DNA from 4 places in the Kitasatospora sp. NPDC087271 genome. Region 1 is predicted to be linked to each of the others. Evidence: riboswitches for the same ligand, from Rfam matches in the RefSeq annotation. Region 1 holds a riboswitch; each other region holds the start of a gene.
What was found. Region 1 has a riboswitch for cyclic di-AMP ahead of ACIO9K_RS26755 (LysM peptidoglycan-binding domain-containing M23 family metallopeptidase). Riboswitches for the same ligand answer to the same signal wherever they lie in the genome.
Positions count from the first base shown of each region.

Region 2: another riboswitch for cyclic di-AMP. It lies ahead of ACIO9K_RS06755 (M23 family metallopeptidase); the one in region 1 lies ahead of ACIO9K_RS26755 (LysM peptidoglycan-binding domain-containing M23 family metallopeptidase).
Region 3: another riboswitch for cyclic di-AMP. It lies ahead of ACIO9K_RS25585 (NlpC/P60 family protein); the one in region 1 lies ahead of ACIO9K_RS26755 (LysM peptidoglycan-binding domain-containing M23 family metallopeptidase).
Region 4: another riboswitch for cyclic di-AMP. It lies ahead of ACIO9K_RS00905 (hypothetical protein); the one in region 1 lies ahead of ACIO9K_RS26755 (LysM peptidoglycan-binding domain-containing M23 family metallopeptidase).

Region 1 is NZ_JBIUYQ010000018.1:34,322-41,964, forward strand. Features, by position in the region: gene purB (adenylosuccinate lyase) at 35-1,465, shown strand; gene ACIO9K_RS26750 (MFS transporter) at 1,473-3,005, opposite strand; cyclic di-AMP (ydaO/yuaA leader) riboswitch at 3,318-3,500, shown strand; gene ACIO9K_RS26755 (LysM peptidoglycan-binding domain-containing M23 family metallopeptidase) at 3,503-4,462, shown strand; gene ACIO9K_RS26760 (DUF2470 domain-containing protein) at 4,733-5,452, opposite strand; gene ACIO9K_RS26765 (MFS transporter) at 5,632-6,846, shown strand; gene ACIO9K_RS26770 (RidA family protein) at 6,925-7,350, opposite strand; gene ACIO9K_RS26775 (IclR family transcriptional regulator) at 7,377-7,643, opposite strand, start outside.
Region 2 is NZ_JBIUYQ010000002.1:795,777-803,419, forward strand. Features, by position in the region: gene ACIO9K_RS06735 (SpoIIE family protein phosphatase) at 1-340, opposite strand, end outside; gene ACIO9K_RS06740 (PP2C family protein-serine/threonine phosphatase) at 513-1,643, opposite strand; gene ACIO9K_RS06745 (TetR-like C-terminal domain-containing protein) at 1,865-2,434, opposite strand; gene ACIO9K_RS06750 (alpha/beta fold hydrolase) at 2,505-3,332, opposite strand; cyclic di-AMP (ydaO/yuaA leader) riboswitch at 3,678-3,836, shown strand; gene ACIO9K_RS06755 (M23 family metallopeptidase) at 3,849-4,682, shown strand; gene ACIO9K_RS06760 (hypothetical protein) at 4,743-5,732, opposite strand; gene ACIO9K_RS06765 (GNAT family protein) at 5,775-6,347, shown strand; gene ACIO9K_RS06770 (sensor domain-containing protein) at 6,539-7,279, shown strand; gene ACIO9K_RS06775 (hypothetical protein) at 7,379-7,643, shown strand, end outside.
Region 3 is NZ_JBIUYQ010000016.1:177,491-185,133, reverse strand. Features, by position in the region: gene ACIO9K_RS25610 (Lrp/AsnC ligand binding domain-containing protein) at 1-51, opposite strand, end outside; gene ACIO9K_RS25605 (rhomboid family intramembrane serine protease) at 93-875, opposite strand; gene ACIO9K_RS25600 (hypothetical protein) at 1,077-1,340, shown strand; gene ACIO9K_RS25595 (NYN domain-containing protein) at 1,611-2,972, shown strand; gene ACIO9K_RS25590 (NlpC/P60 family protein) at 3,173-4,207, shown strand; cyclic di-AMP (ydaO/yuaA leader) riboswitch at 4,545-4,694, shown strand; gene ACIO9K_RS25585 (NlpC/P60 family protein) at 4,705-5,850, shown strand; gene ACIO9K_RS25580 (NlpC/P60 family protein) at 6,078-7,124, shown strand; gene ACIO9K_RS25575 (hypothetical protein) at 7,313-7,643, shown strand, end outside.
Region 4 is NZ_JBIUYQ010000001.1:208,159-215,801, reverse strand. Features, by position in the region: gene ACIO9K_RS00910 (esterase/lipase family protein) at 1-1,268, shown strand, start outside; cyclic di-AMP (ydaO/yuaA leader) riboswitch at 1,535-1,701, shown strand; gene ACIO9K_RS00905 (hypothetical protein) at 1,704-3,014, shown strand; gene ACIO9K_RS00900 (hypothetical protein) at 3,034-3,669, opposite strand; gene ACIO9K_RS00895 (IclR family transcriptional regulator) at 3,854-4,651, opposite strand; gene aceB (malate synthase A) at 4,840-6,492, shown strand; gene ACIO9K_RS00885 (gamma-glutamylcyclotransferase) at 6,647-7,033, shown strand; gene ACIO9K_RS00880 (8-oxoguanine deaminase) at 7,321-7,643, opposite strand, start outside.

The DNA of each region.
Region 1 (7,643 bases):
TTCCGGCTGACCTCGGCTGTTAGGCTTGCGAAGCGTGAGCGCGAAGCCCCAGATCCCCAATGTCCTGGCCTCCCGGTACGCCTCGGCGACCCTGGCCCAGCTGTGGTCCCCCGAGCACAAGGTGGTCCTTGAGCGCCACCTGTGGCTCGCCGTCCTGAAGGCCCAGCAGGACCTCGGTGTCGAGGTACCGGCGAACGCCGTCGCCGACTACGAGCGGGTGATCGACCAGGTCGACCTCGGCTCGATCGCCGCCCGTGAGCGGGTCACCCGCCACGACGTGAAGGCCCGGATCGAGGAGTTCAGCGAACTCGCCGGCCACGAGCAGATCCACAAGGGCATGACCTCCCGGGATCTGACCGAGAACGTCGAGCAGCTGCAGATCCGCCAGTCGCTGGAGCACGTGCGCGACCGCACGGTGGCCGTGCTGGTCCGGCTGGCCCGCCTGGCCGCCCAGCACTCCGAGCTGGTCATGGCCGGCCGCTCGCACAACGTGGCCGCGCAGGCCACCACCCTGGGCAAGCGCTTCGCGTCGATCACCGACGAGCTGCTGGTCGCCTTCCGTCGCCTGGAGGAGCTGATCGCCCGCTACCCGCTGCGCGGGATCAAGGGCCCGGTCGGCACCGCCCAGGACATGCTGGACCTGCTCGGTGGCGACACCGACAAGCTCGCCGAGCTGGAGCGCCGGGTCGCCGGGCACCTCGGCTTCGAGAACGTGCTGATCAGCGTCGGCCAGGTCTACCCGCGCTCGCTGGACTTCGAGGTGCTCACCGCCCTCGTCCAGCTGGCCGCCGCGCCGTCCAGCCTGGCCAAGACCATCCGTCTGATGGCCGGCCACGAGCTGGTCACGGAGGGCTTCAAGGAGGGCCAGGTCGGCTCCTCGGCGATGCCGCACAAGATGAACACCCGCTCCTGCGAGCGCGTCAACGGCCTGGCCGTCATCCTGCGCGGCTACGCCTCGATGACCGGCGAGCTGGCCGGCGACCAGTGGAACGAGGGTGACGTCTCCTGCTCGGTGGTGCGCCGGGTCGCGCTGCCGGACGCCTTCTTCGCCTTCGACGGCCTGCTGGAGACCTTCCTGACCGTCCTCGACGAGTTCGGCGCCTTCCCCGCCGTGATCGAGGCCGAGCTGGACCGCTACCTGCCGTTCCTCGCCACCACCAAGGTGCTGATGGGCGCGGTGCGCGCGGGCGTCGGCCGGGAGACCGGGCACGAGGTCATCAAGGAGCACGCCGTCGCCTCCGCGCTGGCGATGCGTGCGGGCGCCCGCGAGAACGAGCTGCTGGACCGGCTGGCCGCCGACGAGCGGATCCCGCTGGACCGGGCCGGGCTGGACGCGCTGCTGGCCGACCGGCTCTCCTTCACCGGTGCGGCCGGTGCTCAGGTCGCCGAGGTGGTCCGCCAGGTGGAGGCCGTCGCCGCCGCCTACCCGGAGGCCGCCAAGTACGCGCCCGGTGACATCCTCTGACGATTCGTCAGCCAGCTGAGGGCCCTGCCGCCGATCCGGTGGCGGGGCCCTCGTCCGTGTGGACGTGGCCCGGGTCGAGCGGCGGGGTGGTGCCGCAGGCCCACTCGCAGTCCGGCTCGGCCACCGGGCGGTCCACCGGCGCGAGCACGTTGCCGCGGACGGTGGCGAAGGCCGTCAGCCCGCCGGTGACCAGCAGCCCGGCGCAGATCAGCATCGCGGTGCGGAAGGCGGAGTCCACCGCGGACGGCACCCGGTAGGCGTCGCCGCTCAGCCCGGCGAGCGAGGGCAGCGCGGCGACCGCGAGCAGCCCGGCCGCGCGGGCGGCGGCGTTGTTGACGCCGCTGGCGATGCCCGCGTGCCGGACCTCGACGGCGGCCAGCACCGTCGCCGTCAGCGGCGCGACCAGCAGGGTCATCCCGCAGCCCAGCACCGTGACGGCGGGCAGCACGTCCGCCCAGTAGGAGGAGCCGGGGCCGGTGCGCAGCATCAGCAGCACCCCGGCGGCGCACAGCAGCGGACCGACGGTGAGCGGGATCCGGGGGCCGATCCGCTTGCCCAGCCGCCCGGCGCGCGCCGACAGGGTCAGCATCAGCACGGTGATCGGGACCAGGGCGAGGCCGGAGACCAGCGGGGAGAAGCCGGAGACGATCTGCAACTGCACCACCAGCAGGAAGAACACCCCGCTGAACGCCGCGTAGACGCAGAGGGTGACCAGGTTGACGGCGGTGAACAGCCGGGAGGAGAAGAGGCCGAGCGGCAGCATCGGCTCGGCGGCGCGGCGCTCGACCGCGATGAAGGCCGCGCCGAGCAGCAGGCCGATCGCGCCGGTGAGCCAGACCGCGGGGGACAGGCCCTCCCCGGCGGCGGTCAGCGCGTAGGTGATCGCGCCGAGGGCGAGCGCGGCGAGCAGCGCGCCGGGGACGTCGAAGCGGACGACGGCGCTCTCGTTCCGGCTCTCGGGGACGAACCGGGAGGTGACCGCGACCACGGCGGCCGCGAGCGGAAGGTTCAGCAGGAAGATCCACCGCCAGCCGGGGCCGTCCACCAGCCAGCCGCCGAGGAAGGGGCCGACCGCGGCCGACACCCCGCCGAGGCCCGACCACAGGCCGACCGCCGCCGAGCGGTCGTCCGGGTGGAAGACGGCTTGCAGCATGGCGAGCGAACCGGGGGTGAGCAGCGCCCCGCCGATGCCCTGGACGGCGCGGGCGGCGATCAGCACGTGGATGGTGGGGGCGGCGGCGCAGGCCGCGGAGGCGGCGGCGAACCAGAGCACGCCGATCAGGAAGACCCGGCGCCGGCCGTACCGGTCGCCGAGCGCGCCGCCGAGCAGGATCAGTCCGGCCAGGGTGAGCAGGTAGGCGTTGAGCGTCCACTGCAGGGACGCGAGGGAGGCGCCGAGATCGGTGCCGATGCGGGGCAGCGCGACGTTCACCACGGTGCCGTCGAGCATCGCCATGCTGGAGCCGAGCACCGTCGCGAGGAGGACCCAGCGTCCCCGCGAGGTGCCCAGGCGCAGTGTTCCTGCTTCGGAGGTGGCCACGGGCCGATCCTGCGCCCGTGGGGCGTACGTGACAAGGGTCACCGGGTGGCGTGTCGGTGGGTGCGCGGTGCGTGAGCGGGCGGGTGCGCAGCGGTGGCGGAATCGGCGCAGCGTCGTGGATCAGTGGCGCCGGGTGAATGGATTGTGCACGTACGGTGCGGCCGATCATTCGGAGGGTCACCGCAGCTCGGGGGGTTGTCGGCGGTTCAAGTGATCGACATTGCTTCACCCGAACGGATGGGTTTTAGTTCAGCGACCGCCCGGCCAGTCCGGACGGATCCACCGGGTGGAACGCCGAATCCTGCCGCTGCCCGGTGGCTCGCACCGAACTCTGTACGGCAGGAGCGGGGGACCCACAGGTAAGTCGCCGGACCGGAAACGGCACGCTTTCGCGTACCCGGATCCAGGGCCGGCTAGGGGTGAAGCCGCATGTGCGGCCGGGCAACTCCAGCCCGAACCCGACAGCTCACCTCGCAGGCGTCGGAGAGGAAAATTCCATGCCTGCACAGGCTCGTCGTATCGCCCTGCCCCGCGCCGCCCGCATCGGGATCGCCACCGCCGTCACCGGTGTCTCCTTCGCCCTGCCGCTCGTCACCGCGATGAGCGCCCAGGCCCACCCCGCGCCGGCCGCCGCGGTCACCGCAGCCCCGGCCGCCGCTCCCGCCGACCAGGCCCAGGCCTCGTCGCAGGAGAGCTACCGCGTCGTCAGCGGTGACACCCTGTCCCGGATCGCCGACGCCCAGCACGTCGACGGCGGCTGGCAGGCGCTGTACGACCACAACCGCGAGGTCGTCGGCGGCAACCCGGACCTGATCTTCCCCGGTCAGCGGCTCGTGATCGCCGGCCAGGCCGCCCCGGCCAAGCCCGCTGCCCCGGCGAAGCCCGCCCAGCCGTCCGCCCAGGACGCCGCGCCGGCCACCACCGCCGCCAAGCCGCAGGCCCAGCTGGAGGTCCGGACCGAGGCGGCCAAGCCGTCCGCCCAGCTCCAGACCCAGCTGCAGACCGCCGCGCCGTCCGCCACGGTCAGCACCGTCCCGGTCGCCGCCGCTTCCGCCTTCGTCGCCCCGCTGGCCAGCCCGAAGCTGGGCACGGCCTACGGCGTGGCCGGCTCGATGTGGGCCTCCGGCCACCACACCGGCCAGGACTTCGTCGCCTCCACCGGCACCCCGCTGCGCGCCGTCGGCAACGGCGTCGTGGTGAAGGCCGGCAACGGCGGCGCCTACGGCAACGAGGTCGAGATCAAGCTCGCCGACGGCCACTACGCCGAGTACGCGCACCTCTCCTCGATCGGTGTGAAGATCGGTCAGGCCGTCAAGGCCGGACAGCAGATCGGCCTCTCCGGCGCGACCGGCAACGTGACCGGCCCGCACCTGCACTTCGAGATCCGCAACGGCTCGGAGTACGGCTCGGACATCAACCCGGTCGCCTACCTGCGGGCCCACGGCGTCGCGCTCTGACCCGTACCGGATGTACCGGATGTACCGGATGTGCCGGATGAGGAACCACCGCTGCTACGGGGCGAATCGACCGCCCGGGATGGTCATGTCGGGTGACCGCTCGACCGGGTGATCGCCGCAGCAGTGGACATGGGCGCGGGACACGCCCAGGCCGGCCCGGCTCGCGAGACTTCTCTCGCGAGCCGGGCCGGCCGCTGTCGTTTCCGGGCCTTGGTGGGTGCCCCCAAGGCGAATTGACGATGCGTCAGGCCGACGCTCTGGTGGGCCGGTTCAGAGCCGGTGGGCGGGCAGCCCGTGCTGGGCGGCGGTCAGCAGCTCGTGCATCCGCTGCCCGAAGTCCTCGGTGTCGGCGGCCGGTTCGGGGAAGACCAGGCGGACGTCGCGGTGGCCGTGCGGGTGGTCCAGGCGCAGGACCAGGCCGTGGCGGTCCAGGGCGAGCGGGCGGACCTCCGGGTGCTGGGCGAGCAGGTCCGGGTCGAGCAGCCGGGTGAGGACGGCGAGGGCGTCGGCGTGGTCGTCGGCGAGGTGGGTGAGCATGGCGGCCTCGTAGCGGGCCAGCGGGTCGGGCGCGGCGAGGGCGAGGTCGCCGGCGGTGAGCGCGCCGGTGCCGTACGGGGTGGCGAGGACGGCGTGGGCGACGTCCACGCGCAGGTGGACGCTGAGGCCGTCGTCGGCGAGGTGGGCCAGGTGCAGTCGGCCGGCCAGGGTGAGGCGGGCGCGGATCCGGTCGCGGACGGCGACGGGGGAGATGTCGGTGACGTCCAGGACGACGGCGAGTCCGTCGGTGGCGCGGGCGGCGGCGGTGGCGAGCGGGTCGCCCAGCGGGGCGCGCAGGCGCAGCCGGGAGCCGTGGACGGAGACCGGGGTGTCGAGGTCGTGGTGTTCGCCGCAGGCGCGGACGGTGAGCGAGGAGGTCGCGCTGAGCAGGCTCTGGACGCGCTCGGCGGTGGTGGGTTCGGGCACCTCGGCGTCGCCGGCGGGCAGGCTCATGACGGACCTCCAGTTAGTTAGGTGAGCCTAACCTAATCTCCGCTCGGGGGTGTGGCAAGTGGCGTGGCCGGGATCGCTGTCATCAGGGATAGATGGCGCTTGCAAGTACCTGCGGGTGTCTCGTATTGTCGACGCTGGTAGTTGCATGCGCAACGGTTCTCTCTGGAAAGCGGTCCCTCATGCCCCTCGCGCTCCTGGCGCTGGCGATCAGCGCCTTCGGTATCGGCACCACCGAGTTCGTGATCATGGGCCTGCTGCCCGAGGTCGCCGGCGACTTCTCGGTCTCCATCCCCACCGCCGGTCTGCTGATCTCCGGCTACGCGCTCGGCGTCGTGGTCGGCGGCCCGCTGCTCACCATCCTCGGCACCCGGGCCCCCCGCAAGGGCATGCTGCTGACGCTGATGGGCCTGTTCGTGGTGGGCAACCTGATCGCGGCCGTCGCCCCCGCCTTCGGGCTGCTGATGATCGGCCGGATCGTCAGCGCCTTCGCGCACGGCGCGTTCTTCGGCATCGGCTCGGTCGTCGCCGCCGACCTGGTCGCCCCGCACAAGCGGGCCGGCGCCATCGCCCTGATGTTCACCGGTCTCACCGCCGCCAACGTGCTGGGCGTCCCGATGGGCACCCTGCTCGGCCAGCACTTCGGCTGGCGCTCCACGTTCTACGTCGTCGCCGGGCTCGGCCTGCTCGGCCTCGCCGGGATCGCGGCGCTGGTGCCCGTCCAGCCGAGGGCGGGCGCCGCCCGGCTCGGCCCCGAACTGGCCGCCTTCCGGACCCTGCGGCTCTGGCTCGCGCTCGCCATGACCGTGCTCGGCTGGGGCGGCATCTTCGCGATGTTCACCTACATCACGCCGATGATGACCGAACTGGCCGGCTTCGCCCCGAGCAGCGTCACCTGGCTGCTCTTCCTGTTCGGCGTCGGCCTGTTCGTCGGCAACCTGCTGGGCGGCTGGTTCGCCGACCGCGCGCTGATGCGCAGCCTCACCGTGATCCTCGCGGTGCTCGCGGTGCTGCTGTTCGCCTTCACCTTCGCCGCGCACAGCAAGCCGGCCGCGATCGTTCTCATCCCGCTGATCGGGCTGTTCGGCTTCGCGACCGTCGCGCCGCTGCAGAAGCGGGTCATGGACCAGGCGGCGGGCGCGCCGACGCTGGCCTCGGCCGCCAACATCGCCGCGTTCAACCTGGGCAACGCGCTGGCCGCCTGGCTCGGCGGGCTGGTCATCTCCGGCGGCCTCGGCTACGACGCGCCGAACTGGGTGGGTGGGCTGCTCACCGCGGTCGCCCTCGGTGTGACGGTGTTCGCGGCGGCGCTGGACCGGCGCGGCGCGGCGGGCGAGGGGAGGGTCGTGGCGCGCTCGGGCGCCCCGGCCGAGCAGGGCGTGCCCGCGGGGCGGTGAGCGAGGGGGGGCGGCGGAGGGCCCGGACGCCTGGTGCGCGTCCGGGCCCTTGCGGTGGTCAGGCCGCTCGACGGTGTCTCAGGCGACGACGGCCTGGGCGTCGATCTCGACCAGCATCGGCTCCTGCGGCAGCTCGACGAAGATCGTGGTGCGGCAGGGCTTCACGCCGCCGGGCTTGATGTTCTCGTCGATGAACTCGGCGTACACCTCGTTCATCAGCGGGAAGTCCGCCCGCTTGGTGAGGTAGACCCGGAACATCACCACGTCCTCGATGGTGGCCCCGCCGGCCTCGACGATCGCCTTGACGTTCTCCAGCGTGCGCCGGGTCTGCGCCTTCACGTCGCCGTGGTACAGGTACTCGCCGGTCGCCGGGTCCTGCGGGCCCTGGCCGGAGACCTGGAGGATCGGGCCCTTGCGGACGCCCTGGGAGAACATCCAGGCGGGGGCGGGGGCGCCGTCGGTGCGGACCTCGGTCTTGCCGCTGGTCGGGTGCTGCTCGTTCATGGGGTTCCTTACGGTCTGACGGTCGATCAGTTGTGGTCCGGGCGGCCGCAGTCGGCCGAGATGGCGCGGGTGGTGGCGAGCAGCTGCGGGAGGAGGTCCAGCACCTGCTCGTAGGGCAGGACGACGTCCGGCACCGAGATGGACGCGGCAGCGACGACCCGGCCGCTGGCGTCCCGGATCGGTGCGGCCACGCAGTTGATGAACGCCTCGTGCTCGGCGTGGTCCTGCGCCCAGCCCTGGACGGCGACCTTCTCCAGCTCGGCGAGCAGCGCCTCGGGCGTGCTGAGGGTGCG
Region 2 (7,643 bases), on a different contig from region 1:
GCCGCTCGTCGACGACCATCGGCAGGGCGATCACGGCGACCATGCCGGTGCCCATGCCGACGTTCTTGTTCGGGTAGTCGACGCTGGTGTGCTCGGGACTGAGCAGGTAGGGGCGGCGTAACCGCAGGGCCATCGCGGCGGGGAGGTCACTGGCCGGATCGACGGTGCTGTAGCGCTCGTGGGCCCAGTCCGGCAGCCCGTGCGAGGCGGTCAGCCGGAGCATCCCGGCGGAATCCAGCAGGTAGAGCGCGGAACCCTCGCCGGTGATCCACCCCGGCCCCTCGGCGAGGACGGTGCCGAGCAGTTCGGCGGCGCTGGTGCAGCCGAGCAGTAAGCGCACGCAGCGCATGGGGCTGCGGGCGGTGGGACTGCTGCGCGGCGTCCGGCTCTCGTCCTCGGAGGGGGGAACCCACGGAGAGCTCAGGTCCATCGGATACCCGGCCTTTCCGCTCTCGGGGGGTGGGTGCCCTCTGGGTGCCCGAACGGGCACTTAATTCTTAATACCTTATTTCTCAAGCGGGTGCTGAAGCGGGTGAATGGTGGCCCAGACGGCGCACCAGCACCAGCGTCCGGTCGTCCGCCGCGTCCCGCGCCACCGTCCGGACCAGCCGCTCCGCCGCACCCCGGGTGAGCTGCTGCTGCGTCCGCCACGGCCGCACCACGGGCTCGGCCGCCGCCAGCAGCCGACCCACCCCCTCGTCCAGATCCCGACCCGGCACCTCCACCAGGCCGTCACTGAACAGCAGCAGCGAATCGCCCCGCCGCAGCCGCCCCGACACCGCCGGATACAGCGCGCCCGACACCAGCCCCAGCGCCGGGCCGCCGTGCCCCGACCGCGCCCAGCCGCCGCCGTCCGCCCGGCGGAACTGCGCGGGCGCCGGATGGCCGGCGTTGAACAGCAGGTAGTCGCCCGTCGCCGGGCGCAGCGCGAGGTGCACCGCCGTCGCGAAGTCGTCCTCCCAGCCCATCCGCACCAGGTGGTCGTTGGCCGCCGGCAGGAACGCCTCCGGCGGCACCCGCCCCAGCAGCATCGCGAACGCGCCCGACAGGTGCGTCGAGCGGGCCGCCGCCCGGCTGCCCTTGCCCGACACGTCCACCAGCAGCAGCTCCAGCAGATCCTCCTCGGGGCGGTGCGCGCACAGCAGGAAGTCACCCGAGAACGAGGTGTCGCCGGCCGGCGCCAGCGCACTGTCGAAGTGCCAGTCGAGCAGCCGCTCCGGAAGCCGGGCCAGCGTCCGGGTGTGCTCGGCCAGCTCCAGCAGCATCGAATCGCCCTGGGTCCCGCGCAGACCCAGCCGGTGCCGGAACCGGTTCGCGGCCAGCACCGTCACCGCGGTCGCGGCCAGTACCAGCGTCACCCCGATCCGCACCCCGAGCGGATCCCGCACCACCGCCCCCAGCACCCCGCCGGCCAGCGCCGCGCACACCAGCACCAGCAGCTGCCCGCGCCGCAACAGCAGCCCGCCGACCACCAGCGGCAGCACCAGCGCCGACGGCGGCCAGCTGTACGGCAGCACGATCGGCAGCACGCTCAGCACCGCGGTCACCCCGAGCAGCACCCCCAGCGCGTACCGCGCGGCCCGGGCGTTCCCGTCCAGCAGCCGCAGGTACCACCGCCGCGCCCTCGCTATCGGTGCGGGCACGTGGACCTCCGCCAAGGGGTCGGTGGTCCCCTGTCATGACCACCAGTCAGCCCGGCCACACTAACCCGTCCGCCCCCACCACCCCCAGGCCCGCTGCCTGCCCGCCGCACGGGAAGTCGGCGGGTCCGACTTCCCGCGCACGCCTCACCCGGTGCGCCGGCCGTTCCGTCGTCGGGGGAGACCGGGCGGGTCGTGCCGCGGCCGGTGCGGTGGCCGGCGTCTCAGGGGGTGGGCCAGGTGCGGAGCCCGGTGGTGAGGAGGGTGATGAGGCGGCTCTGGGTGGTGGCCAGGTCTTCGGCGAGCTGGAAGCCGCCGCCGATGGAGAGGGAGGCGAAGCCGTGGGCGACGGAGCGGACGGTGCGGGCGGCGTGGATCGCCTCCGCGCCGTCGAGGCCGTACTCCCGCAGGACGGCGATGATCACCCCGACGAGCCGGCCGGCCGCGCGGGTGAGGTCGTCGTCCGGCTGCGGGGCCTGCGGGAGGGCGTTGTAGCGGTGCGGGTACTCGGTGGCGTACGCGTGGTAGGCGCGCAGGACGGTGTCGACGGCGTCGTCGCCGCTGCGGCCGACGGCGGCCTCGGCGAGCCGGTCGGCGAGTTCCTCGGTGACCCGGACGGCGATGAGCCGCCGCAGTTCGGCGAGGCCGCCGCTGACGTGCTTGTACAGCGACGGGGTGGCGACCCCGGCCCGGGCGGCGACGGCGGCCAGGGTGAGGGCGTCGGCGCCCTGCTCGTCGATGAGGGCGATGGCGTGGTCGACGACCTGCTCGGGGGTGAGTCCTACTCGGGGCATGGTGTGGGCTCTCCGTCGGTGGAAGGCGTACGTGGCGGGGCGTGGCGTGGCTGACGTGGGCGGGCGGGGCTCAGGCGAGTTCGGCGAGGAAGGGCAGCAGGGCGCCGGCGGTGGCCTGCGGGTTGTCGGCCATCGGGTAGTGCCCGGATCCGTCGATCATGACCTTCCGCGCGTTGAGCGCGGCGGCCTGCCGGTCGGCGACGGCTTCCGGCTCGGGGAAGTCGGGGTCCTTGCTGCCCATGATGACGAGCGAGGGGCAGCGCACGGCCGCGGTCCAGCCGACGGGCGCGGAGTCCCCGCTGACGTGTCCGCGGGTGGCGGTCTTGCGGCCGGGGGTGCGCATGGCGGCGACGAGTCCGGCCACGTACGGGTCGAAGTCGGCGGGCTTGGCGCCCGGGTAGGCCAGCTTGCGGTGGTAGAGGCCCCAGAAGGCGGGCGAGTGGACGGTCAGGAAGCCCATGACGCGGAGGGCGCCGCGCATGAGGGCGCCGGGCGGGGGGTTCTCGACGAAGGCGTCGATCAGGGCGATGCCGGCGACCCGCTCGGGGGCGTCGCCGGCGGCCTTGACGACCGTCGCGCCGGTGTAGGAGTTGCCGACCAGGACGGCGCGGTCGATGCCGAGGTGGTCGAGCAGGGCGAGGACGTCGGTGGCGATGGCGGCGGGGGAGTAGTCGTCCCAGATGATCGAGGATTCCCCGAAGCCGCGCAGGTCCATGGTGACGACCCGGCGGCCGGCGGCGGCCAGCAGCGGGCGGAGGTGCCGGTAGGCGGCGCGGGTGTCGAGCATTCCGGGGAGCAGCACGACGGGGGCGCCGTCGCCCTGTCGGGTGTCGTCGTAGGCGAGGCGGCCGCCGGTGACGTCGAGGTACTGGGTGGTGGGGGCGCTGGTGGCGTTCACGGTGGGCCTCCGGAGGGTTGCCGGTGCGGGGCTTCGGCGCTGCCGCCGATAGCCGTAAAGCTAAGGCTAATAGCCTTAGCCGTCAAGCCCTCGCGCCCTGCGGAGCGGGGGAGGCCGGCGGGGAGTGCGCGGATGAAGGGTCGTTCGTTGACGTCCGATCACGTGAGGTGGCGTCAACGGTGCTCAAGGGGGTGCAGGGGTGCCCAAGGGGAACAAAACGCCCGTCGTGCCCCGGAGTGCCCCGCCCGTCTCCGGTCGTCCCGGGCGAACGGCTTGGAATCAGGGCCTCCTAGGATTAACGTTTGATAACGCAGCGCGGTCGTCAACGCCGTACCCAGACGGCACCGTGCGCCGTCGCCTAATCCCGCCGACCGGCCTCCGGGCAGGTCAGGGAGCCGGGGAACCACGTTCCTTGGGGTGAATCGGCGGGGCTCCGGCCCGGCCGTAGGAGACCTTCCTGCTCCGAACCCGTCAGCTAACCCGGTAGGCGCGAAGGAAGGAAAGGAGCGCGCCTCCGTGGCGTCGACGCACACTCCGGCACACCCGGCCGGCCTCGCAGCAGGTACCCGGCTCCTCGACCACCCCGGCCCGGACGGCCCCGAGTACGCGGGCCCGGAGGCCGAGACCAACCGGCACCGGATGCCGCGTCAGGTCCGTGGGACCTCCCCGCTGCTCGGCGTCACCGCCGTCGCCGCCACCCTGGGCGCCACCGGCTTCGCCTCCGCCACCCCGGCCGCCGCCCCCGCCATCGAGACCCCGGACGAGACCCCGGTCGCCCTCTCCGCCGACCCCGGCCTCGCGCTCGCCGCCCGCATCCAGCTGCAGGCCGACAGCCAGCGCACCGCCGCCGAGGAGGACGCCCGCGTCCAGGCCGCGAAGGAGGCGGAGGCCAAGGCCGCCGCCAAGGAGGCCGAGGCCAAGCGGGCCGCCGAGGAGGCCGAGCGGGCCAAGGCCGCCGCCCTCACCCTGCCGGTGCGCGACTACCACCTCACCGCCCACTACGGCCAGAGCGCCCGCTACTGGGCCCACCTGCACACCGGCCTGGACTTCGCCGCCGACACCGGCACCCCCGTCTACGCGGTCGGCCAGGGCACCATCACCTCGGCCGGCTGGTCCGGCTCGTACGGCTACCGGATCGTCGAGACCCTGCCCGACGGCACCGAGATCTGGTACTGCCACCTCTCCTCGATCATCAAGGGCTCCGGCAAGGTCGGCTCCGGCCAGCAGATCGGCAAGGTCGGCGCCACCGGCAACGTCACCGGCGCGCACCTGCACGTGGAGGTCCGCCCCGGTGGCGGCGCCCCCGTCGACCCGGAGACCTGGTTCCAGCAGCGCGGCCTCAACCCCTGACGCACCCGCGAAGCCCCGGCCGCCGGAACCAGAAGGCACCGCGGCCGGGGCTTCGCCGCGTCACTCCTGCGCCGGGTCCGCCGACTCCGCCGACTCCGCCGGGTGCGCCGGCTCCGCCGGGTGCGCGTCGAACTCCTCCTGCGCCGGGCCCGCCAGCCCCTCCAGGCGGGCGTCGAACTCCTCCTGCGCCAGCCCGGCCAGGTACGCGTCGATCTCCTCCTGCCCCGGCTCCGGCGCGAGGTCCGGGAACTCCTCCACCAGCAGTCGCGGCAGCCCGGGCACCGTCCACTCCCCGTACAGGTCGAGCGCGGCCTCCACCGCGGCCTCCTCGAACGCCCCGAAGTCCCCGGCCAGTTCGTCCGGCATCGGCCGGCCCAGCGCGGTCAGCTCGGCCAGGTTGCGGTAGCTGCGCCGCATCAGGCCCTGCTCCAGCAGCCGGCGCGCGCCGTCGGTGGCCATGCCGACCGAGATCACCCGGGTCGGGCTCCAGCCCTGCTCGTCCACCTCGTCCAGCCAGCCGGTCTGCGCCAGTGCGGCGAACACGGCCAGCCGCTCCTCCTGCGCCAGCTCCCGGAAGCCGGTCAGCCACTCCCGCACCGCCTCCGGATCCGCGACGTCCGCCCCGTACGCGTGCAGCAGCAGCGCGTACAGCCGGGGCCAGGTCACCAGGTCGGCGCGGCGCAGCAGCCCGGCCGCGACCTCGCCCTGCCACTCGGCCTCGGCGTGCAGCCGCTCCTGGCGCTTGGCGTTGAGCCGCTTGGCGGCCCGCTGGTGGTCGGTCAGCAGCCGGACGGCGGCGCCGTACGCCAGCGGGTCCGCCTCCGGTTCGGGTTGGACGTACAGGTAGAGCCGCTCGTACAGCAGGTGCTCCACCGCGTTCGAGGTCAGTTCGGGCCAGCCGTCGTGCATCCTGCCCTCGCCCAGCTCCAGCAGGGCCAGCACCGCGCGCAGCGGCGCTTCGGCCACCGGGGCGCGGTCCTCTTCCGCCGCCCAGGCGAGCAGGTCGGAGGCCCTGGTACGCGGGGCGAGCCGCAGGTCTTCGTCGTTCATAGCTCGAACGGTAACCGCTGGCCGGGAGTAGGGTCGGCTGCCATGGTCCCCGTACGACTCACCGGCCCCCGGCTGGCCATCCGCGAGTATCACCACACCGTCGGCGACGTGGACGCGCTGTACGGGCTGTTCAGCGACCCGGAGGTCACCCGCTACCTCCCCTTCGAGCCGCGCGACCGTGAAACCTGCGCCGACCAGATCGAGCTCTACCTGGAGGAGGCGATGGCGCCGGAACGGGACACCTACCGGCTGGCCGTCACCCGGCGCGACGACGCCGAGGACCCGGTGGACGCCGTGCCGATCGCCCACGCCTCCCTCACCCTCGGCAAGCACCGCTCCGCCCACCTCGGCTACGTGCTGGGCCGCGACGTCTGGGGCCGCGGCTACGCGGGCGAGATCGCCGGCCTGCTCTGCGAGCTCTCCTTCGAGGCCCTCGGCGTGCACCGGCTGGCGGCCCGGGTCGACGTGGACAACGCCGCCTCGGCCAAGGTGCTCCTCCGGCTCGGGTTCCAGCTGGAGGGGCGGGTCCGGCACGACCTCTACAAGGGCGGCGCCTGGTCCGACTCGTACCTGTACTCGCTGCTCGCCGACGAGTGGAGCGGCGCGACCGGCTGACGGCCCGGCGTGCACGTCCGGCGTGGACGTCCGGCGTGGACGTCCGACGCGGACCTGGGGGCAGGCCTGCCGGGTCAGGCCCGGGGGGTTAACCCCACCCCCGATCCGCCAGGCCTCCGGATCCTCCCCGGCCCGCCGTTCGACCAGACTGATGCCATCAGCAGTCGAGAACGAGGGACCGGGGCCGGGACATGAGCATCAGCCGAAGCGCGCAGGACCGCGAGTGGGACGTCCTCGGTGGTTACGGCGACGACCCGCGTCCCGCTCGGGCCCACCGGACCGAGGAGCCGCCGGCCGTCTGGCGGGCGCCGTTCTCCGGGCACTACTACCGCGAGATCGGCTACACGCTCACCGGCCTGCCGCTGTCGGTCATCGGCTTCTCCGTCTCGATCGTGCTGTTCTGCATGGGGATCGGCACCTTCGTCACCGTCCTCGGCCTGCCCGTCCTCGCCCTCCTGACCACCGTCGCCCGCGGCATGGGCCGGATGGAGCGGGCCCGGGTGCGCGGCATGCTGGCCCTGGACGTGCCCGCCCCGACGCCGGTGCGCCAGACCCGCCCGGGCACCTGGGGGGCGATCACCGCGCGGCTGGCGGACCCGGCCGGGTGGAAGGCCGCGTTCTACCAGGTGGTGATGTTCCCGTGGGCGGTCCTCAGCTTCGTCCTGTCGCTGGTGTTCCTGCTGCTCGGCTGGGCGATGGCGCTGTACCCGCTCTACCACTGGGTCTTCCCGGCCTTCACCTCCTGGCGCGGGTACCGGATCTTCGACTTCTACGACAGCGACAACGTCCAGCACGTCTACTACATCGAGGGGGCCTGGCAGATCGCCGGCCTCTCGCTGGTCGGGGTGCTGCTCATCATCCTCACCGCCCAGCTGGTCCGCGGCCTGACCAACGTGAACCGGGCCGCCGCCCAGGGCCTGCTCGGCCGCTGAACCCCGCGGCCCTCCCCGGCCCCGCCCGCCTCCCCGGCCCCGCCCACACCCGGACGTGCTCCGGATGCGGGTGGGGCCGGCCCGTGTTGGGATGGCCGGGTGGCCGCCGCACACACCCCCGCCGACCCGGGCGCCCTGGGCCGGGACATCCTGGTCACCTCCCGCCCGCTGGACGAGTACTGCGACCTGTTCGACCTCACCCGGGCCCAGCTCGCCGCGCTGCCGGGCCCGGTGCTGGACTGCCCGGGCGGTGCGGCCGGCCTGGCCGCCGAGGCGCGTCGGCTCGGCTGCCGGGTGATCGCCGCCGACCCGGCGTACGCGCTCCCCGCACCCGAGGTCGCGGCCCACGCGCTGGCGGCCCGGG
Region 3 (7,643 bases), on a different contig from region 1:
CTCCGGGATGCGGTCGACACTGGTCTTGATCAGGACGATGGCGGTGATCACTGTTCGGGCTCCTTTGTGGGGTGCCGCCAGCGTATCGGGCGTCAGCCGGGTCGTCTCGGGGGGTGGCTGACCGCCGTGCAGGCGTAGAGGAAGCCCGCCGAGAAGCCGATCACGTGAACCAGATAGGCCACCCCGGGCCCGGCCGAGTGGACCGACCACCACTGCAGGGCGAACCAGAGGCCGAGCACCAGCCAGGCCGGGAAGCGCAGCGGCAGGAACAGCAGCAGCGGGACGAGCGTCGTCACCCGGGCGCGCGGATGGAAGCGCAGGTAGGCGCCGAGGACGGCGGAGATCGCGCCGGAGGCGCCGATCAGCACCCGGGTGGAGCCCGGGGAGTGCGCCTCGGCGAGGGCGAAGCCGTACGTGGCCAGGCTGCCGGCGGCCAGGTAGAAGACGGCGAACCGGGCCCGGCCCAGCCGCCGTTCGACGGTGGGGCCGAAGACGTGGAGGAAGAGCAGGTTGCCCAGCAGGTGCAGCCAGCCGGCGTGCACGAAGAGCCCGGTGAGGACGGACAGCGCCGGGTGCTTGCCCGGGGTGGGCGCGGCCGGGCAGCCCGGGGCCGGGTCGGGGGCCTGGGCCAGCTGCTCGGCGGTCAGCGGGCGGCCGGCCAGCACCTCGGCGGGGATGACGCCCCAGCGCTGCTCGTACCGCTGCTCCGCGCAGAGCCGGGACTGGCCGGTGCCGTACAGCGGGTTGAGCCCGGCGGCCGGGCCCAGCAGGAACACCAGGGTGTTGACCGCGATCAGGGCGTAGGTGACCGCCGGGGCGGGCACGGACGGGTGCTCGCCCCGCGCGTCGGTGTGCCCGGGGGCCGTCAGTGCCATGCGGCCAAGCATCCCTCCGTGTCGGGCGTGTGACACGGCCTTGTACGGCAGGTGGACTAGCCCGCTCGTTCTCCTGACTGGTGGCCGGGATGGTTGCCTCAGGCAATAGGCTTGGGGCGGGCAATCCCGCCTCCCGCCGCCGACGCCGGGGCTCCGGGGGGAGCGCCTAGCCCACCCAGGGACCACCCGAGAGGACCCCCGATGACCGTCCCCGCCCTGACCGCCGAGACGCGCTGGCGCTGCACCCTGTGCGGAAACCTCACCCGCTTCGACGTGACCCGCACTGCGCGGGTCACCGAGTTCCTGCACTTCGACCTGGCCGGCGAGTCCAAGGTCGAGGAGACCGAGGTGCTGAGCGAGACGATCGAGTCGGTGCGCTGCCGCTGGTGCAACGCCGTGGACCAGGTCGAGCTGGTGGCCCGTCCGGGTGCCGAGAACGCGGAGGCCTCCGCCGAGCAGGGCTGACGCCCGACGGCGCGGGGGGCGGGTGCGCGGCGCGCCTGCCCGCCGTGCTGGGACAATACAGACAGGACGCACGGAGCGTGACGACAGGGCGGCGGCCGCGGGCCGTGACCCCGTAGGACCAGGATCGGAGCCGAGGACGTGGTGGACGCAGCGAGGGAGCCCGCCGAAGCGCAGGGGCTTCAGCCCGCTGCGGCCGTGCAGGCGCGGGCCGCCGACGCGGCTCCGTCCGAGCCTGCGGCCGTCGGCGGGGCGGCGGGTCCCGATGAGTCGGTGGGCCCCGGCGGGGCGGCGGGCTCCGGCGAGGTGGCGCCGGAGCGTGGTGCCGAGAAGCTGGACCGGCCGCTGCCCGAGGGCGTGCGCCGGCGCGTGGTCGGCCTGGCCTCGGACGCGCTCGGCGGGCTGCCGCCCGGCGAGCTGCCGCAGAGCCTGCGCCAGTACGTCAAGTTCACCCCGGCCCGGCGGGCCAAGTACGCGGCCACGGCGCTGGCCGCGGCGCTGGAGTCGGAGCCGGCGTTCCGGGTGCGGATAGCGGAGCGGCTGAGGCTGGGCCAGCCGGACCTGGTGAAGGCGTTGGAGTCGGGCAGCGTTCCGGGCGCCGCCGATCCGATGGACGTCGCGGCCGCCGCCTACCTGGTGCGGTCGGCCGGTTGGAGCCGGCTGGTGGCCGAGGCCGGGGAGGAGGCCGAGCGGGCCGGCGCCGAGGGCGCGGCCGCCGAGGCCACCCGGCTGGCGGAGAAGTTGCAGGCGGAGCTCGCCGAGCTGCGGTCCGCCGCCCGGGCGGACCTGGAGCGGCAGCGCGCGGAGTCCGAGGGCGTCCGCCGGGAGGCCGAGTCGCTGCGGAAGAAGGTGCGCTCGCTGGAGAGCGACACCCGCCGGGCGCAGGCCGAGACCAGGCGGCTGACCGCCGAGCTGGAGGCCGCGAGGGCGCAGGCGGCCGCCGAGCGTGGCGCCGCGGAGTCCGAGGCGCGGCGGCTGCGGCACCGGGTCGGCGAGCTGGAGACGGCGGCCGAGCAGGGCCGCCGGTCGGCCCGCGAGGGCCGCAGCGTCGAGGACATGCGGCTGCGGCTGCTGCTGGACACGGTGCTGCAGTCGGCGCAGGGGCTCCAGCGGGAGCTGGCGCTGCCGGTCTCCCAGATCCGGCCGGGGGACCTGGTGGAGGCGGTGGTGCCGGGTGCGGCCTCGCCGCACGACGTGGCCCGGCGCGGTCTGGCCGACGACGATCCGGCGCTGCTGGACCAACTGCTGGCGATCCCGCAGGTGCACCTGGTGGTGGACGGCTACAACGTGACCAAGACGGGCTACCCGACGCTGCCGCTGGAGCAGCAGCGGATCCGGCTGCTGGGCGGGCTGGCGATGCTGGCCCAGCGCACGCAGGCGGAGGTCACCTGCGTGTTCGACGGGCAGGACCTGGACGTTCCGGTGATCATGGCGCCACCGCGCGGGGTGCGGGTGCGGTTCAGCCGGACCGGCGAGACCGCGGACGAGCTGATCCGCCGTCTGGTGCGGGCCGAGCCGCAGGGCCGTCCGGTGGTGGTGGTGTCCACCGACCGGGAGGTCGCGGAGGGCGTGCGGAAGGCCGGCGCGCGCCCCGTGGCTTCCGTTCTGCTGCTGAACCGGCTGGCGCGGCCCTGAGGGCTGCCGCGGCGGGATGACGCCTGGTCAGCGCCCGGTTTGCGGTGGTGTGCACATCCAGTGAAGCCTGCGGGGGAAGTGGAGTTCACGCCTTCGGGGGAGTGGCAAAACCCGTGGATCTTCCCTAGGGTGTGGCGTCAAACCTATTTTCCGGATTCTCACCTGATCGGGTGAGGCCGATGGAAGAAGGAGCAATTCCCTTGGCCTCCCACCGCCGTCCCAAGCAGCCGAGCCGCGCCCGGGTCTCCGTGCTCACCGCTGCCGCGGCGACCGCGGTCGCCCTCTCCGCGCAGGTCGCCGCGCACGCCGCGCCCCAGCCGAGCAAGAGCGACGTCAAGGCGCAGATCGACCAGCTCCAGCAGGACCAGGAGCAGGCGGCGGAGAAGTACAACGGCGCCAAGGAGCGGGCCGACCAGCTCCGCAAGCAGTCCGACCAGCTGCAGGACAAGGTGGCCCGCAGCCAGGACGAGATGACCCAGCTGCAGACCGGCCTGGCCGGCGTGGCGGGCGAGCAGTACCGCACCGGCGGCATCGACCCGTCCGTCCAGCTGATGCTCTCCTCGGACCCGTCGGGCTACCTGGAGAAGGCGTCCAGCGCCCAGCAGGCAAGCGCCAGCGAGTCCGAGGCGCTCAAGGGCCTGCTGGACCAGCAGCGTCGGCTGGACCAGGAGAAGTCCGAGGCCGCCGCCGTCCTGGCCTCGCTCGACTCCACCACCAAGGACCTGAACCAGGCCAAGACGGACGTCAACCAGAAGCTGAAGGCCGCGCAGGACCTGCTGAACTCGCTCAGCGCCTCCGACCGCGCCGCGCTGCGGGCCCAGCAGCAGCAGGACGACCGCGCCTCGCGCGGCAGCGACCGTGCCGACCTCGGCAGCCTCCCGCAGGCCGGCGGCTACGCGGGCGTGGCCGTCGCCAAGGCGATGAGCAAGCAGGGCTCGCCGTACGTGTGGGGCGCCACCGGCTCGACCACCTTCGACTGCTCGGGCCTGATGGTCTGGGCGTACGGCCAGGCCGGCGTCTCGCTGCCGCGCACCTCGCAGGAGCAGGGCAACGTCGGCACCAGGGTCTCGCTGGACCAGGCCCAGCCGGGCGACCTGGTCATCTACGGCCCCGACCGGCACCACGTCGGGATGTACATCGGCAACGGCATGGTGGTGCACGCGCCGCACACCGGTGACGTGGTGAAGGTGATGAAGGTCGACGCGATGCAGATCAACACGATCCGCCGGGTCTGACGTCCCGACACGCCCGAAGGGCCCGTCCGGGCCTGTGATCCACGCCACCCTCGGACCGGGGGTGGCGTTCGGGTTTTGTCCGCAGCATGACTCCCCGATGAAGAGTGATCAGCTTTATGTACGGCGGTGATCACTATGTGTCATATTCACAAAAGAACTTTGGTCTTCTTCCGTCTTTTTTCTGACAAGGATTTGAACGGATCACGGTTCAGTTACTAGGGTCGTGCCCCGAACCACCGCACTCCCGATCACCCAGCCAGGGTGGCGGCGGTGGTTTCCGTCGAGTTCGTGACGCAGCGGGGCGGGCCCAGTGCCTGCCCGACGGGGAGCCCAGCAGTCGGGGGTGCTGTCGAACGGAGCCGGGGAACCACGTTCCTCCGGGGTGAATCGGCGCCAGGTCGGCCGGTGGAACGGCCGTGAGGCGTCGTAGGGCACGCTTCCGGCCCGAACCCGTCAGCTCACCCGGTAGACGGCGTAGGAAGAAGGAGTCCGCCTTCGTGGCGTCCCATCGTCGTCCCAAGCCCGCCAGTCGCACCCGGGTCTCGATCCTGACCGGCTTCGCCGCGGCGGCCGTCGCGCTGTCCGCGCAGTCCGGCGCCCACGCCGACCCGCAGCCGACCAAGGACCAGGTCAAGGAGCAGGTCGACCAGCTCAACGAGCAGGCCGAGGTCGCGACCGAGAAGCTCAACGCCGCCCAGGAGAAGCAGCAGCAGCTGCAGAAGCAGGTCACCGACCTGCAGGACCAGGTGGCGCGGCAGCAGGGACAGGTGACCGACCTCCAGGGCGGCCTGGCCGAGATCGCCGGCGAGCAGTACCGCAACGGCGGCATATCCCAGACCGTCCAGCTGATGTTCTCCGCCAGCCCGGACACCTTCCTGAGCCAGGCCGACACGCTGAACCAGGCCGGCGGCACCCAGAAGGGCCAGCTCAAGCAGCTCCAGGACGAGCAGCGCAAGCTCGACCAGGTGCGCTCCGAGGCCCAGGGCAAGCTCGCCGAGATGGAGACCACCACCCAGCAGCTGAAGAGCGCCAAGGACGAGGTCCAGGGCAAGCTCAAGGCCGCGCAGGACCTCTTCAACACCCTGTCCGAGCAGGAGCGCCAGGCGATCCGCGCGGCCGAGGAGAAGGCCGCCGCCGAGGCCAAGGCGAAGGCCGACGCCGCGGCGAAGGCCGCCCAGCAGCAGGCGGCGGCCCAGCAGGCCGCCGACCGCTCCTCCCGCGACAACAGCCGCACCGACCTGAGCGCGTCGCAGGCCCCCGCCGCGCCGGTCACCAAGCCGAGCGCCGGCAGCTCGCGCGGCGCCGCGGCGCTGTCCATCGCCGCCTCCAAGATCGGCAGCCCGTACGTCTACGGCGCCTCCGGCCCCGGCTCCTTCGACTGCTCGGGCCTGATGGTCTGGGCGTTCAACCAGGTCGACGTCTCGCTGCCGCGCACCTCGCAGGAGCAGGCCCACGCCGGTACCCGGATCGGCACCGACCTCTCCCAGGCCCAGCCCGGCGACCTGCTGATCTTCTACGGGGACGCCCACCACGTCGGCATCTACGCGGGCAACGGCCAGGTGCTGCACGCGCCCAAGCCGGGCGCGTCGGTCCGCTACGAGGCCGTCGGCAACATGCCGCTGACCTCCATCGTGCGGGTCTGATCCCCGCTCAGGCCCTCCCAGGCCCGGCCTTCCACCACGGAAGGCCGGGCCTGCGGCTTTTCCGGCGTCTCGGACTGATGTCCGATTGCGGGTCAAATATTCGGGTTGGCAGGGGTTTGGACTCGGTTGCCCGGACTCGCTAACGTCTGCCACCGGACTCCGCTTCCAGGGCCGCCCGCGTTGGGGCGGCGGCGGGGCCCCACCGCCGGATCGGAGCCGCTGCCGCCATGCCCGTGCACCGTCGTTCCCAACTGCTCGCCCGTGCGCTGGTGCTGACCGCGGCCGCCGCCACCGCCCTGGGTGTGACGACGGGCGGCAGTGCCCAGGCCGCCCCCGCCGCGCCGGACACGCCCACCCGCAAGGACGTCAAGGCGCAGGTGGAGCAGCTCTACGGCGAGGCCGAGCAGGCGTCCGAGAAGTACAACGCCGCCCAGGAGGCGCAGCAGCGGCTCCAGGGCGAGACGACCGTCCTCCAGGGCGAGATCGCCGTCGCCCAGGACCAGCTCAACCAGCTGCGCGGCGACCTCGCCACCGTGGCCGGCGCCGAGTACCGCGGCGGCGGCATGGCCCAGACCGTCCAGCTGATGCTCTCCACAGACCCGGAGGGCTACCTGTCCCGGGCCCGCACCCTCGACCAGGCCGCCGAGCGGCAGCAGGAGACCCTGCACGAACTGGCCACCCGCCAGCGCCGGCTCGACCAGCGCCGCACCGAGACCGCCGGCAAGCTCGCCGAACTCGACCAGGTCCGTCGCTCGCTCGCCGACAGCAAGCAGCAGATCCAGCAGCGGCTCACCCAGGCCCAGCGGCTGCTCAACAGCCTGGGCGTCGCCGAGCGGGCCCGGATGGCCGCCCAGGACGCCCGGGAGGCCGAGCAGCGCGCCACCCGGGGCACCGACCGGCTGGACCTCGGCACGGCCCCGCCCGCCTCCGAGCGCGGGGCGGCCGCGCTGGCGGCCGCGGTGCGGATGATCGGCTCGCCCTACCTCTACGGATCCACCGGGCCCCGCGCCTTCGACTGCTCCGGTCTGATGTACTACAGCTGGCGGCAGGCCGGAGTGACCCTGCCGCGCACCTCGCAGGCCCAGGCGTACGCCGGGCAGCGGGTCAGCCTCTCCGAAGCGCGGCCGGGAGACCTGGTGATCTTCTACCGGGACATGCACCACGTCGGGATGTACGCCGGCGGCGGGGTGATCGTGCACGCCCCCTACCCGGGCGCCAAGGTCCGCTACGAGAGCGTCAACGCGATGCCGGTCGCGGGGGTGGTCCGGCTCTGAGCCCGGCACCGTCCGACCCCGACGCCCCCCACCCGATAGACGGCGCCCGCCGGACGCTGTCCCGGCGCGGTGCGCTGCTGCTCGCGGCCGGCGGGCTGGCCCAGCTGTCGCTGCCGCCGGCGGCCCCGGCGGCCCCCTCCGCGGCCGGGCGGGCGTCGGACCGGTGGGCGTCGGACCGGCGGGCCGAGGTGGCCGCGCTGCTGGACGCGCGGGCCCGGGCGCTTCCCTCCTGGTCCGGACCGGCGGCGATCGAGGCCGGCTACCGCAACCTGGTGCTCGGCGCGGACGCCGGACCGGAGAGGCTCACGGCCGCCGCCGACCTGGCGGTCCGGATCACCGGGTACGACGACTACCCGGTGGTGTACCCGCGCCGGATCGACCTGGTCCTGGTCGGCGGCGGCTGGCGGGTCGACCGGGAGGAGAGCGCGAGCGGGCCCCCGGCGCTCTGGGACCTCGGCTCCGCCCGGTCCGCAGCGGGCGCGCACTGCCTGGTGCTCGGACTGGCCGACGGGCCCGACC
Region 4 (7,643 bases), on a different contig from region 1:
CCCTCCTGCTCACCCTCGCCGCGCTGCTCCTCGGCACCCCCACTCCCGCCCAGGCCACCGTCGCCCAGACCGCCACTGCCCAGACCGCCGCCGAGGCGGCCACCGCCCCGCTCGCCCTCGAAGCCGCCTTCCCCGCCCCCGGCAACGGCTGGGCCAAGGTCGAGCGCTACCTCGACACCACCCCCGGCTTCCGCACCGAGCAGTACCCGGCCGACGGCCGCGGCGACCAGGACGGCGCCCGCCGGACGTACTTCGGCGGCACCGGCCAGCCCTCCTCCAGCCGCTTCCTGCTGTACTCGGCGACCGGCTGGGACACCGGCAGCCGTCCGACCCCCGTGCTGCTGGTCCACGGCGCCAACGACAACGCCGACCGCGCCTGGGCGAACCCGGGGGAGAGCGGCACCTGCGGTGCCTCCACCTGCCCGTCCACCGGCCTCGCCCAGTACCTCGCCGGCACCGGCCACCGGGTGTTCGCCATCGGCTTCGCCCACAAGCAGGGCGACAACCTGCTCCAGGCGCAGGCCGTCGGCGACGCCGTCGCGCTGATCCGGGCCCGCCTCGGCGTCCCCCAGGTGGACGTGGTGGCCTGGAGCAAGGGCGAGGTCGCCGCCCGGGCGTACGTGTCCTCGGTGCGCCCGTCCTGGGGGCGGGCCTACGCGGGCGACGTGCGCCGCCTGATCACCCTCGGGGGCCCGAACGGCGGGCTCGACTACGTGTACGCGCACGGCTGGTCGTTCGACCTCGCGAGCTGGCCGGCCTGCGGCGGCACCGCCAACGCGCCGTCCCCGCACCTCTACATGACCTGCTACGGCACCTACACGGCGCAGCCCTGCCTCGGCGTGCTGCCCACCGGCGGTTACGACTGCTACCCGGGCCAGCGCCAGCTGCTCGCCCGCTGGGACGGCCGGTACGGGGTGGACGGCACCGCCCAGGACTGGTGGACCACCTACTACGGCGGCCAGGGCTTCTACACCTCCGGCCAGGGCATCCAGGCGGCGATCGACGCCGGTTCGCTGATCGCGCCGCTGCAACAGGCGGGCGTCCCCGCGTCGGTGCGCACCTATCTGCTCGCGGGCGGGTCCGCCGACATCCCGGGCGTGCTCAACGAGAACCGGGGGCCCAGCGACGGCATCGTGTTCACCGCGAGCGCCCTGGACACCACCGGCATCGCGACGATCGGCGGCACCCGGCTGCTCACCGGCCTCAACCACCTGGAACTCGCCTGGGCGCCGGAGGCCGAGAGCCAGGTCGACAACTGGCTCGCTTGACCCGTGGACCCGTGGACCCGTGGACCCGTGGACCCGTGGACCCGTGACCCGTCGATTCGCCGATCCGTCGTTCGGCAGCTCGACGGCTCCGCTGATCCGTCCCAACTGATCCACCACGCAGCGTCGTTGATCGACACCACTGTGACCTGTGCGACAACCGGCCCGGGCAGGTTGTCCGTTCACGGACGGCCCGCCTAGCCTGCAACCGTCGTCCGCCCTCGCGGACCCCCGCCGCCGGGACGCCGAGTCCTGTCCACCCGCCGGCCGGCAACCGAGCACCACAGCGGACGGGAGCGGGGGAACCAAGGTCAGCGCCCGGCCCGTACGCTCCCGCGTGCGGGCCGTGGCTAGGGGTGAAGCCGCTTCCACCGGCGGCCGGGCTGCCTCAGCCCGAATCCGACAGCTCACCTCGCAGGCGTCGCAGAGGACACTGCCATGCACCAGCCTGCCCGGCGCCGCGCGCCGCGCCACGCCCGCCCCTCCCACCGGGGCCGCAACGCCGCCCTCGCCGTCACCGGAGCGCTCGCCGTCACCGGCGCCGGACTGCTCGGCCTGCCGGCCGTCTCCGGCGCCCAGGCCGCCACCGCCCCGACCGTCACCCAGGACCGGCTCGCCCCGGCGACCATGGTCGCCAACCAGGCCGCCACCGCCTCGCTGACCCTCCACTCCTCGGCCTGCTTCACCGCGAAGACCGTCGGCGTGGGCGTCCGGAACGCGGCCGGTGCGAACCTCGACTTCCCGGGCAACGCCTCCAACGTGCAGATCTGCCCGAGCGGCCTGTCCTTCACCAGCGGCGCACGCGCCCTGCCGGCCGGGACGTACACCCAGTTCGGCTTCTGGCAGGACCTCGGCGGGGCCTGGCACAACCTGGCCTCGCAGCAGCTGGTGGTCTCCAGCACTCCGGCGCCGACTCCGCCCCCGACCCCGGCGCCCACCACGAAGCCGACTCCCGCCCCGACCCCGACGGCGACCCCCACCGCGAAGCCGACCCCGACGAGCAGCCCGAGCAGCCCGAGCGCCACCGCCAGCCCGTCGGCCGGCACCCCCGCATCCCCGGTCGCCGGCAAGTCGCTGACCTGGTCCGACGAGTTCAACGGCCCGATCAGCTGGGGCTCGCGCTGGGTCGGCGACAAGAGCACCGCGTACAAGTACGGAAACCACAACCCGGACGACAACAAGCTCGACCTGCTGAACAGGAACAACGTCAGCGTCGCGAACGGGGTCGCCACCTTCACCGCCGCGCCCGGCACCACCACGCTGGAGAACGGCAAGCAGGCCTGGAACACCGGCTTCCTGACCACCGAGGGCTCCAGCGAGGGCTTCCGGGTCAGGACCGGCGACTACGCCGAGACCCGGGTCAAGCTGCCGTCCGGCTCCGGCGCCTGGCCGGCCTTCTGGACCTGGAAGAACGGCAACGGGGAGGTCGACTCCTTCGAGTACCACCCCGACAACCCGAACCTGCTGGAGCTGACCAACCACGTCAACCCCGGCAACCCCAAGTACTACACCGACGCCGGTGCCGTCGCGAAGGACCAGTGGGTGACCATCGGCACCTATTACGGCGCCACCTCGGTGGACTGGTACGTCAACGGCGCCAAGGTGTTCTCGGACGGCAAGGGTGTCGGCGCCAACTGGTCGGCGTACCTGATCCTCAACCTGTCGGTCGGCGCGGGGAAGTACCACCCGGCGCCGCAGGGCACCGCCCCGATCACCTTCGCCGCCGACTACGTCCGCGTGTACCGGTAGGGCCTTCGGGGCTTCCGGGTCAGGAACCGGGAGCCGTCTCGACCACCGTGATGTCGAACGGCTGCCGGTTGTTCCCCTCGTCCGGGTCGTCCACGCCGCGCACCGCGACCGAGCCGCCGGTGAGCTTGCCGATCCGCAGGTCCGGGGAGAGGCGCACCGGCACCAGCGCGGTCGCGCTGCGCAGCGGGGGCAGTCCGGCCGGGAAGGCACAGCGCACCTGCCGGCCGTTGAGCCGCACCTCGCAGTCCTCGGGGAAGTACGGGCCCTCCGGGGAGACCCCGGGAGGCAGCGTCACCAGCACGGTGAACGGTGCGGCGGTGGTGTCCGGGCCTCGGTTGGCGATGAAGGCGTGGACGGTGGTGGTGCCGCCGGGCGGGGCGGCGTCCGGGTCGAGCCTGACCACCTCCAGATCGGAGCGGGACGCCGTGGTGGCTGCCGTGTCCACCGCCGGCCGGGGATCGGGCCGCCGCAGCGCCCAGGACGGGCCGGCGGTAAGCGTCGCCACCGAACAGCCGGCCGCCATCGCGGCGACGAGCGAGGCCGCGCGGAATCCGCAGAGCCTGCTGGCCTGCCCGGACCCGCCCTGCCCGGACCCGCCCTGCCCGGACCCGCCCTGCCCGGACCCGCCCCGCATTGTCGAACGCCTGTACGTCATCGTCGTCCACCCTGTCCCGGGGCCCCGGCCGCCCGCGCCGTTGCGGGCCGCGTCCGCACCAGGGTGGCGGAGCCTGCGCCGGGGGCCGGTACAACCCGCTCGGCGTCCGCCCGAACGGGGGAGCGCACGTGCGGGAAGTCGACCGGATCGACTTCCCGTACGTGAAGCGGGCGGTGGCGACGGGTCAGGGGGCGAGGACCTGCCCCAGCCGGGTCGCGATGTGGTGCATCACCGGCACCAGCGAGGACGTGCCGGCCTGCTCCTCCAGGGCCCGGATGCGGGCCTCCGGGCCGGACACCGACAGGGCGGTGGGCGTCGGCGCGCCCGGTACGGCGAGCGCGATGCAGCGGACGCCGATCTCCTGCTCCTGGTCGTCGACCACGTAGCCGCGCTCGCGCGCCTCGGCGAGCTGGTGCAGCAGTTCCTGCGGGTCGGTGACGGTGTACTCGGTGTGCGCGGGCAGCGGGTTGGGGCCCAGGACGGCGCGCGCCTCGTCCTCGGGGAGCTGGGCCAGCAGCGCCTTGCCGACGCCCGTGCAGTGCGGCTGCACCCGTCGGCCGACCTCGGTGAACATCCGCATCGAGCGCCGCGACTGCACCTGCCCGACGTACACCACCTCGCCGCCCTCCAGCACCGCCAGGTTGGCGGTCTCGCCGGTGGCCTCCATGAGTTCGGCCAGGTAGGGGCGGGCCCAGCTGCCGAGCAGCCGGCCGGCCGTCTCGCCGAGGCGGATCAGCCGGGGGCCGAGGGTGTAGCGACGTGCGGTGTCCTGGCGTACATAGCCCTGCTGGACGAGGGTACGAACCAGGCGGTGGATGGTCGGCATCGGCAGGCCGGAGCTGGCGGAGAGCTCGCTGAGGGTGGCCACGCCGCCGGAGTCGGCCAGCGCCTCCAGGAGTTGGAAGGCGCGCTCGACGGATTGCACGCCGCCGGTCGCGCGGTCCGGGCTGGTCGTCGATGCTGTGTCGGGGGTCGAAACCACCGGCGTTCCCTTCGCTGTCGGGGAGGAGTAGAGTCCCGGCGATCACATCAACAAACCGTTGAAATTCTGTATCGCGGAAACTAGTCTCCACCTTACAGAATCGAATCCGCCGGCAGGCGGGTTCCGATCAAGGAAGTTCCCACCGGAGCTCCCTTCGCCAGGCTCAACCGCTTAGGAGTGTCCTGCCCATGGCTACAGAACAGGGACCCGTCGGCGCCTCCCCCGCTGCTCCGGTCGTCACTGTCGCCGGTCCGCGCGTTCACCGGGCGGAGGAGGTGCTCACTCCGGAGGCGGTCGCCTTCGTCGTCGGCCTCCATCGCGCTTTCGAAGGGCGCCGACAGGACCTCCTGGCCGGGCGGAAGGCCCGCCGGGCGGAGATCGCCAGAGCCGGCACGCTGGACTTCCTCCCCGACACCGCCGACGTCCGGGCCGGCGACTGGAAGGTCGCCGAGGCGCCCCGCGCGCTCCAGGACCGCCGGGTCGAGATCACCGGCCCCACCGACCGCAAGATGGTCATCAACGCCCTCAACTCCGGCGCACGGATCTGGCTCGCCGACTTCGAGGACGCCACCTCCCCGACCTGGGAGAACGTGGTCAGCGGCCAGATCAACCTGATCGACGCCTTCGAGGGCCGGATCGACTTCACCACCTCCGCCGGAAAGGCGTACGCCCTCAAGCCCGCCGCCGAACTCGCCACCGTCGTGGTCCGCCCGCGCGGCTGGCACCTGGACGAGAACCACCTGCTCGTCGACGGCACCCCGGTCGCCGGAGCCTTCCTCGACTTCGGTCTGTACTTCTTCCACAACGCCGCCCGGCTGCTCGCCAAGGGCGCCGAGGACCCCAACTCCGGCCCGTACTTCTACCTGCCGAAGACCGAGAGCCACCTCGAAGCCCGGCTCTGGAACGACGTGTTCACCCACGCCCAGGCCGCGCTCGGCATCCCGCACGGCACCGTCCGCGCCACCGTGCTGATCGAGACCATCACCGCCGCGTTCGAGATGGACGAGATCCTCTACGAGCTGCGCGACCACGCGGCCGGCCTCAACGCCGGGCGCTGGGACTACCTGTTCTCGATCGTCAAGAACTTCCGCGACGCCGGCGAGCAGTACGTCCTGCCGGACCGCAACAGCGTCACCATGGCCTCGCCGTTCATGGCCGCCTACACCCGCCTGCTGGTGCAGACCTGCCACAGGCGCGGCGCCCACGCGATCGGCGGCATGGCCGCGTTCATCCCCAGCCGCAGGGACCCGGAGGTCAACGCCGCCGCCCTGGAGAAGGTCAAGGCGGACAAGGACCGCGAGGCCGGCAACGGCTTCGACGGCTCCTGGGTCGCCCACCCGGACCTGGTGCCGGTCGCCCGCGCCTCCTTCGACGCGGTGCTCGGCGGGCGCCCCCACCAGAAGGACCACCCCGGGCCCTCCGAGCCGGTCACCGCGACCCAGCTGCTCGACATCGCCGGCGCGGGCGGCAGCTGCACCCACGCGGGGCTGCACAACGCCGTCCAGGTCGGCATCCGCTACATCGAGGCCTGGCTGCGCGGCCTCGGTGCGGTCGGCATCTTCAACATGATGGAGGACGCCGCCACCGCGGAGATCTCCCGCTCGCAGATCTGGCAGTGGATCCACAACGGCGTCGTCCTGTCCGACACCGGCGAGAAGGCCACCGCGGACCTCGTCCGCGCCCTGGTCGCCGCGGAGTTGGCCGAACTCCTGGCCGAGCTGGGTGCGGACGCGTACGCCGGCGGCCGCTGGCGCGAGGCCGCCCAGCTCTTCGAACAGGTCGCCCTGGCCGAGGAGTTCGCGGACTTCCTGACCCTCCCCGCGCTTCCCCTGCTGGGCTGAGCCCCCAATCCATCCGCCGGCGCCGCCGCTGCCGCCTGCCAGGCTGTAGCGGTCCCGCCGGCCCATTGCTCCGTTCCGTGCGGCGACGATTCCACCTGTCCTCCCGTCGCCGTGCGGAACGGCTTTTTCCCGGTACCCGGTAAGGAGTTCAACCGTGCCCCGCATCTTCTTCAACGGCCAGGCCATGGTCGGCGGACCGTTCCACGCCAAGGTCGCCGACTCGCTGGTCGGCCCGGCCCGGACGGCCCCCGGCTACCGCTTCTTCTCGATCGACGACGTCTGCCCGGGCCTGCTCGCCGATCCGGCGGTCGACACCGCCATCGAGGGCGAGCTCTACGAGATCACCCTGGAGCACCTGCGCGACGTCATCCTCCCCGGCGAGCCGCGGGAGTTGGAGCTCGGCGTCATCAAGCTCGACGACGGCTCCGCCTGCCTGTCGATGCTGCTCGCCCGCGGCGAGGTGGAGCGGGGGGTGCACCGCGAGATCACCCACCACGGGGGCTGGCGCGCCTACCTCGGCTCGCTCGGGCGCACCGCCTGAGACCGGGCGCGTAGCGGCGGACGCACCACGGCGAACGGATCACAGCAAGCGAATCACGGCGAACAGATTTCAGCGAACAGATAACAGATGACAACTTTCGTCAGCTGTTATCTGTTCGCTGTTATCCGTCACTCGTCACCCGCCCCCGGGCACGCCGCAGCCCCGGACCCTCGCCGTGGGTCCGGGGCTGCGGTCCGCGCGCCGGCCGGGAAGGCCGGGTTGCGGAGTCCGGGTCACGCACCGTCCCTGGGCGGCCCGGAGTTCAGGGGTGGAGGAGGAGCGGCGCGTCAGAGCGGCCGGGCGGCGAGCTCCTTGGCGGCGCGGGCGCAGGCGCGGGCGATCCGGTCCTCGTCGACGGTGGTCAGCTGGCCCTTCTCGACGACGGCGTTGCCGTTGACGAACAGCACGGCCAGCGGCGGCAGGGCGCCGAAGGTGAGGGCGGCGACCGGGTCGGCGATGGAGGAGTGCAGGACGCCGTCGATCTTCCACAGCGCGAGGTCGGCGAGCTTGCCGACCTCGATCGAGCCGATCTCGTCCTGGCGGCCGAGCACCCGGGCGCCGCCCATGGTGCCCAGCCGCAGCGCCTGGCGGCCGGTGAGGGCGGCCGGGG